Regions from separate parts of the Roseibium sp. R5 genome, predicted to be linked through region 1. Evidence: riboswitches for the same ligand, from Rfam matches in the RefSeq annotation. Region 1 holds a riboswitch; the other holds the start of a gene.

Region 1 (3,778 bases):
AGGCGGAGGCTTGGCGTATCCGTTCCCAAGCCAGACTGCGCCGATGCCAGACTTCCAAGCTCGGTATCGGCCGCGGACAAAAACAGGATATCGGCAGGCTGCTGGCCGAGGTCGACAGCATCCCCCCCGTCATCGATCCGGCGCGTCTGGCTTGCGAGAATATGCATCTGGATGTTTTCTCGTTCTTATGTCATCTCATGGATAGACCATGAGACCCGCCTACACTTTTCAGGGCGAAAAGGCTTTCAATGAACTGCCGGACAACGCCCGGCAGTTCCGGCATTTGAGGTCGCCTGAAATCACTCAGCCGCTTCCGCAAGACCCGATAACGCGCCTCGAACGGCGCCCAAATCGAAGCCCTTAAGCCCGATCACCACCAGCTTGCCGGCACTCTCCGCACCTGATGCAAACCAGGTCTCAACCCTCGGGCCCACCGCCTGCACCATGGCCGGCGCGGCCTTGCCATCCACCTGAACGGCCCCCTTGATACGAAGAACACCTTTCAATGCCATGGCCTGAAGCACCTGCGCCTCAGCTTCCTTCAGCGAAGCAAAGATCGGCGCCTCGATCACATGGCTTTCAAAGTCATCGTGGTGATGATGATCATGATGGTGGTCGTGGTCGTGATCGTGATGATGATCATCGTGATCATGATGATGGTCATCATCATGGTGGTGATGGTGATGTTCATGTCGGGAGGCCATGTCATCCTCAGCAGCTGAGCCGCGGCCAAGCAGAACCTCGATCGGCAAAGTGCCTTTCTCAGATGCAACGATATGCACCGCTGGGCGGACCTCTGCTGCGATCTTTTCTTGAACGCCCGCAAGAATATCGCCCGCGACCAAATCGGCCTTGTTCAGCACCACAAGATCCGCGCAGCGCAGCTGATCATGGAAAAGCTCCTCAACAGGGCTCTCATGATCCAGCGCTTCATCCGCTGCGCGCTGGGCTTTCAGCGCGGCTTCATCCAGTGCGATCCGTCCTTCAGCAAGCGCGGCTGCATCCAGAACCGTGACAACACCGTCCACAGTGACTTTTGGCTTCACCGATGGCCACGAAAAAGCCCGGACCAGCGGCTGCGGTAATGCAAGACCGGATGTTTCGATGACGATGTGCTCCGGCGGGTTTTCGCGAGCGAGCAACATTTCCATGGTGGGCAGAAAGTCATCGGCGACCGTGCAGCAAATGCATCCGTTGGTCAGCTCCACCACTTCTTCTGCCGAACAGCTCGGGTCCGCGCATCCATTCACAAGCGAGCCGTCAAATCCCATATCGCCGAATTCATTGACGATAAGCGCAATCCGCTTGCCGCCGGCATTTTGCAATAGGTTGCGGATCAGGGTCGTTTTTCCCGCGCCAAGAAAACCGGTCACGATGGTTGCCGGGATTTTTTGACCCGGCTTAAGCGTTGAAGAAGTCACAATCCGATCTCCGGTTGATGTGAAGGTTTGAGAAGAAGCGGCTGTCCAGCAGCGACAAACACGACCTGATGGCACGCCGATGCGATATCCTGGTTCAAACGGCCTTGCGCGTCCCGGAACGACCGCGACAGGCGGTTCTCCGGCACGATCCCCATGCCGACTTCGTTGGAGACAAACACACACGGCCCGGCAAGACCCTTGGTGGCTTCAATCAAACGCGCCGTTTCCGCAGCTATGTCCTTGTCGGAAAACATCAGGTTGGACAGCCAAAGGGTCAGGCAATCAACGAGGATAACCCTGTGCGCGGCATTTTCGCGGCTCAGCACCCCGGCGAGATCCAGCTGCTCTTCAATTGTAATCCAGGAACACCCGCGTTGATCCTTGTGACTGGCAATACGGTCCGCCATCTCGTCATCGAGAGCGGCACCCGTTGCAACATACACCCTTTCCAGGCTGCTTCGAGCTGCAAGCCTTTCTGCAAAGGTGCTTTTTCCGGACCGGGCCCCGCCGAAAACGAGGGTAGACCGGCCATGGTCAGACTGCGTCACATGTGTCTCCCAGCCGTCCGCCCGACAGCCTTGCGGTTAAACTCTATCGACGGCCGGTCTCCTGGCTCGCGGTTCCTTATGACCAGCACCCCTTCCCGGTCACATTGAGAACGATGCTCAAAGATCTCCAGTGGGTCATGTGCCAGCACTCGCCGCTCACAGTTGCGGGGGCAGCTCCGGATCAATCCTCAATGAGGACTTACCGAATTCCCGTTTCATCCGGGCTGGATCACTCCAGCGCCAGAACCGTCTGTTTCCTTCCTAGCTGGAACCAACAGCCCGCACAAGCCAGAGTGTTTAAGGCGGCAAGTCTTCTTAGTCGTATGTTTGACCGCAAATTGCCACGACCGGTTGGAAAACGCAGCGTTTTGAGTTCCGTCTTGGCGGCAATGCGGAAATACGACCGGCGAAGCGCACCTGTTAAAAACCGATAGACACAACTAGGCATCTGAAAAATTTATAGTTTTCCACATACCTGACGAAAAAATAACGATGGAATGAAAAAAACGCATTTCAGGGCTTGGCAAATGGATAAGGGCTGCGTTATACGCATCTCCATCGACGGGGGCGGTCACGCACTGCCCCGGCACGGTGATCCCTGATAGCTCAGTTGGTAGAGCAAGCGACTGTTAATCGCTGGGTCGTAGGTTCGAGTCCTACTCAGGGAGCCACTCTTTTTCCTAAAAAACATGCAATTGATCAGATCTACGCACAATCGGTCATCTGGCGCGTCCGCGATTGAGTCTTGAGCATTCGAAAACGCAAAAATCAAGGACTGACGGAAACCGCCAGCCCCGCCCTGTCATGGACTGCCGTCGATCAGTCCAGGTTCACTTTGTACTCAGCTTTCAATTCCGCGACCTTGTCAGAGTTTTCGGACATCCAAGAATTAAAGTCCGCAATCAACTCCGGCTTTGTTGTCGTGCTGGCATAATAGTAGTCGCGGGTATGCTTGAGATCCGAATCGAACGAGAGCGCATTCGGCTGCCCCATTTCCCCCAGTTGGTGCTGAATGACCGCTACGTTGGCATAAGCAGCATCGATACGGCTGTTTATGGCTTGTTTGATCAGACCATCCAGGGACTTCACTTCCGACAACTCAGCGGCTCCGGAGGAGGTCAGATCGATCCAGGACCACGGCGTAAAGCCGCGCACAGTACCCAATTTCTTGACCGACCCCATTCCTTTACCGACATTGCCTGGCGTCACAGAGACCCCATCGATGTATTCGACCACCTTGTCGGAGTAGACCACCGGCTTGCCATCCTTCAAATCCGCGGACCAATAGGCATTGTCCGGGTATTTGATATCGACTGTTCCTTCGACCAGGTTTTCCATCAAGCGCTTGATCGGATACGCCTCATATTTCAGCGTGTGTCCGTTATCCGACGCCCATGCATCCAGCAGCGCCCGTCCAAAACCACCATACTCCCCGCCTTCCATGGTGTAATGCGGGTAGTAGGTTAGATCTTCAACGCCAACAATTACAGTATCTGCCAGTGCTGCAGATGAAAGTGAAACACCTCCAACCAAAACAGCATGAATTGATAGTAATTTTACGAATGACTTAAGATCTGCGTATTTCATGTTCCCTTACCTTTCTTGGCAAATTATCTGGAACTTGGTCTCACAACGTAATTGAGAACCCAATGAATTACGCATTTATTAATTCATATTTGGAAACAACTTTAAATTCCTTCTCGTAATTTTTGATAATCGCTCCAGAAAGACAAAAAAATTGGATAGGACGACACACCTTAACCTTCCGCAGAGGCAAGAGTGATCAATGCTCATATTCATCTAACTCAG
Region 2 (3,778 bases), 1.3 Mb from region 1:
CGGTGAGCTCATAAACCTTCACGCCGAAAGGTTCGAGCGTTTCTGGCGTGACCTCACCACCGACTTTCATTCCGTAGTTCCAGCCGGCAAAGAAGAAGTCGGCATCCGCGCCGATAATCACTTCCTTGGACGGATATTTGGAAGACAGCTCCGGAAGTTCCTGGACACCTGCCCGCATTTCTTCATCAAGCGTTTTCCAGCCCGAGATCCCGGTATAGCCCACCATTCGGTCCTCAAGACCGAGGACCAGCATCATCTCTGTCAAATTGACGTCGTTGGATATGGCGCGTTGCGGTGGCGCATCGAAGGTCACCACACGGTCGCAGCTCTGGACGCTGGTTTCCGCGGCCGCAATCCCAGCAGAAAGAGCAAGTGCCAGGCCGGTCAAAAGTGTTTTCTTCATGAGTTAAATTCCCTGTTTTTGAATATGAAAAGTCAGATGATCATTGTTGCTGGGGGTGAGGCGCTCGCGCCGGGCGTCAACCTGGAAAGCCTGGGAAACAGCCGTTTCCGTCAAAACATGCGCAGGGGATCCGAAGCCGAGTTGACGGCCCGATTGGAGAAGCACAACATCGTCGCATAACCCAGTAGCAAGGTTCAGATCGTGCAGCGAGGTGACGATCGTCAGGGGCAAACTGCGGATAAGGTCCAGAACTTCCAGCTGATGACGGATGTCGAGGTGGTTTGTTGGTTCATCCAGGATCAACAGCCGAGGTTGTTGCGCCAAGGCGCGGGCCACCATGACACGCTGACGCTCTCCGCCTGAGAGGGTTCCAAGTTGGCGGCCGGCCAGTCCGTGCAAGTCCAGCCGGTCCAAGGCGTTCTCGATGATATCCCGGTCATGAGCGCCTGTCGCCCCGGCAAACCCGCGCCGGTGCGGTGTCCGGCCAAGTGCCACGATCTCACCGACAGTGAGTGCAAAGTCACTTGGTTGTTCCTGCAAGACGGCGGCAATCCGCTGTGCAGTCTCTCGCGCGGAGAGACTCCAGATGTCCTCGCCGTCAATCAGAACCTGACCTGTGACCGGTCGATAAAACCTGTAAAGCAGTCTGAGCAGGGTTGTTTTGCCGGCACCGTTCGGTCCAACAATTCCGAGCACACGGCCCGCTTCAAGGTGGAAGCTGGTCGATCGCAGCAGGATGTCACCATGGTGCTTTGGCGACCAAGACAGGTCTTTGGCGGTGAGGGTTGCTGCGGTCACGAAGCGCGCGCTTTCTGCTCTTCGAGCGCCGAACCGGTGGCGGGTATCCGCGCTAGCGTAGACTTCCGCAACTTGCCTGGACGGTCGACAGACGAACACCATCCGTCGCCGAGATAGGCGTATTGTTTTGCAAACGCGACGAGATCGTCGACATCGGTCTCTGGATCAATGTCCCCGAAAAGGTAGGAGGCCTTGCTCGTGCCGTGATAGGCGATCGTACACGGCCGATCGCACCCCGCCATGCAGGCGGCACCTGAAACGTCGAAGGTTTCGGGCATTGTGTCGTCAGCAGCAAGTAAGGCGTTTCGGAGCCGTTCAATCAGCTCAAAACCCGGACGTGTTTCCGTGCCCTTTCGCCGGCAGGATGTGCAAACAGTTATACGATGGTTCATTTGGCCCTCCGCCACAAAGAAGGGCGCGCCAAACAAAACGACGTGGTGGCGGTGGTGACCGCTTTGCCATCATATGCTCCGAGCCGGGCGCCCCGCCCGCATCAAGTTGAAGAACCGGTGCAGCAACTGCACCGGTGATGGCAGGTCTCCTGACTCGCGGGTCGTAACTCTCCCGAACCTTCCCGGACGATGTGTCCAGTGGTGTCTTTCGGGGTCGCTCACCGCTCACAGTTGCGGGGGCAGTCACGGATTTGGTGCCTACTGGCTACGCCGCACCGTGTTCCCTTTTCATCTCGTCGGCCTTGGGCGTCTGAGAACCATCATCGCTAAAAAAGCCGATGGCCGTCGGCCGGTCAACTTAAAATGATCGACTTGAAGCTTGTGATCACAAGCAAATTTTCAGTTTGACGCCTCGGCGTTAAAACCACTGCGTATTGGCGTCTTCCATCGGAAAATTCGCAAAGCGCAAAACTTGCACTCAACGGAGCCGTTGTTCGGTCTTGGCATCGAAGAAAAAGGCGTTGGCGGGATCAAACGTGATTGCAACGGCGCTGTCCGGTCTCGGGACGTCTTCGCCCTTCGTTTCAATGATGACGCGTTCTCCCGTTTGGCAAACAAGATAGGAGTACGCGACACCGCCCAGTTGTTCGGAAAGATCAACCTTCGCGCCCTCGTCCGTCTCGCTGATCACCAGATGCTGCGGGCGGAGGCCGACCAGAACCTTTTCGTCATTTTTTGGAAGTGCAACGGATGGCTCGACCGTCAAACCACCAAATGCCGGAATGGCAACGCTGCCATCTTGCACGGTCCCCTCAATGAAATTCATCGACGGTGAGCCAATAAAACCGGCAACGAACTTGTTGTCCGGATCGGAGTAGAGCGTCATTGGGGAGCCGACCTGCTCGATCCGCCCGGCGCGCAGAACCACGATCTTGTCGGCCAGGGTCATAGCCTCGACTTGATCGTGGGTCACATAGATCATGGTGGCGCCGATGTCCTTGTGCAGCCGGGCAATCTCGACCCGCATATCAACGCGCAGCTCCGCATCAAGGTTCGACAGCGGCTCATCGAACAGGAAGACTTCCGGTCCGCGAACAATGGCGCGTCCGATGGCAACACGCTGGCGTTGGCCGCCCGAAAGGGCCTTTGGTTTGCGCGCCAAATAGGGCTCGAGTTTCAAGATGCGCGCCGCTTCGCCGACCTTCTCCTTGATCTCGGCTTTCGGGTACCCGTTCATTTTGAGGCCGAAGCCCATGTTTTCCTCGACCGTCATGTGCGGATAAAGGGCGTAGGTCTGGAACACCATCGCGACACCGCGTTCGGCCGGATCGGATTTGGTCACATCCCTCTGGCCGATGGAAATTTTTCCGCCTGTCGTTTCCTCAAGGCCGGCAATCATGCGCAAGAGCGTGGATTTTCCGCAGCCGGACGGTCCGACAAATACACAGAACTCACCATGTTCAATCTGAAGATCGACACCATGAATGACCTGAACCTCACCGTATTTTTTGACGGCTCCGTCTAAGGTGACACCAGACATGAAGTTCTTCTCCCCTCCCTGGGAACAATTATCCTGGAAACTGCCAGTCCGAGACAGCTGCGGCAATTTCAGATGCAGCCTTCAAAAGCGCAGGCTTTGCTTCGTTCAATTCATCAAGGCTTTTGCGCCGGGTTGATGTTGTCACCGAAAGCGCGCCAATCGGACGGCCCTTTGGTGCCAAGATCGGTGCTGCGATACAGATGATTTCCGGTTCATGCTCTTCCCGGTCGTAAGCAATGCCCTCTTGGCGGATAGTGTCCAAATCAGCGCGTAGTGAGGCTTCGTCGGCCAGCGTTGCCGGGGTGTAGCGATAGAAGGATTGTTTGGCGATCACCTGATCGAGTTCACCTGGCTCGAGAAACGCCATCAGGGCCTTGCCGACCCCCGTGCAGTATCCAGGGCCGACCTTTCCCGCCTGTGAATACATGTCGATCGGATCTTTTGCGTTGCGTTTGTCGACATAAAGCACTTGTCCGTTGTCCAATTGCGCCAGGTGTACCGTCTCGCCGACGGTCTCTGACAAAGCGGAAACGATGGGCCGCGCAATAGGTGCAATGGAACTTTGGCGCCAGGCCTGATGGGCAAGCCGGACAAGGCGGATACCCAACGCATAGGTCTGCTGCCCATCGCCGTAGGAGAGCATGC

The links. A riboswitch is a leader RNA that binds a small molecule or an ion and turns the genes downstream of it on or off. The one in region 1 is predicted to bind cobalamin.
Region 2: linked by a shared signal. The riboswitch ahead of AC0J4F_RS10310 (DUF1636 domain-containing protein) and the one ahead of cobU (bifunctional adenosylcobinamide kinase/adenosylcobinamide-phosphate guanylyltransferase) in region 1 are both predicted to bind cobalamin.

Annotation. Positions count from the first base shown of each region.
Region 1 covers NZ_CM146910.1:3,492,720-3,496,497, reverse strand. Annotated here, with positions in the region: gene cobN (cobaltochelatase subunit CobN) at 1-167, opposite strand, end outside; gene cobW (cobalamin biosynthesis protein CobW) at 300-1,421, opposite strand; gene cobU (bifunctional adenosylcobinamide kinase/adenosylcobinamide-phosphate guanylyltransferase) at 1,418-1,969, opposite strand; cobalamin riboswitch at 2,004-2,235, opposite strand; tRNA gene AC0J4F_RS16440 (tRNA-Asn) at 2,565-2,640, shown strand; gene AC0J4F_RS16435 (hypothetical protein) at 2,789-3,556, opposite strand.
Region 2 covers NZ_CM146910.1:2,226,772-2,230,549, forward strand. Annotated here, with positions in the region: gene AC0J4F_RS10300 (ABC transporter substrate-binding protein) at 1-403, opposite strand, end outside; gene AC0J4F_RS10305 (ABC transporter ATP-binding protein) at 407-1,201, opposite strand; gene AC0J4F_RS10310 (DUF1636 domain-containing protein) at 1,198-1,593, opposite strand; cobalamin riboswitch at 1,716-1,930, opposite strand; gene AC0J4F_RS10315 (sn-glycerol-3-phosphate ABC transporter ATP-binding protein UgpC) at 2,072-3,133, opposite strand; gene AC0J4F_RS10320 (IclR family transcriptional regulator) at 3,162-3,778, opposite strand, start outside.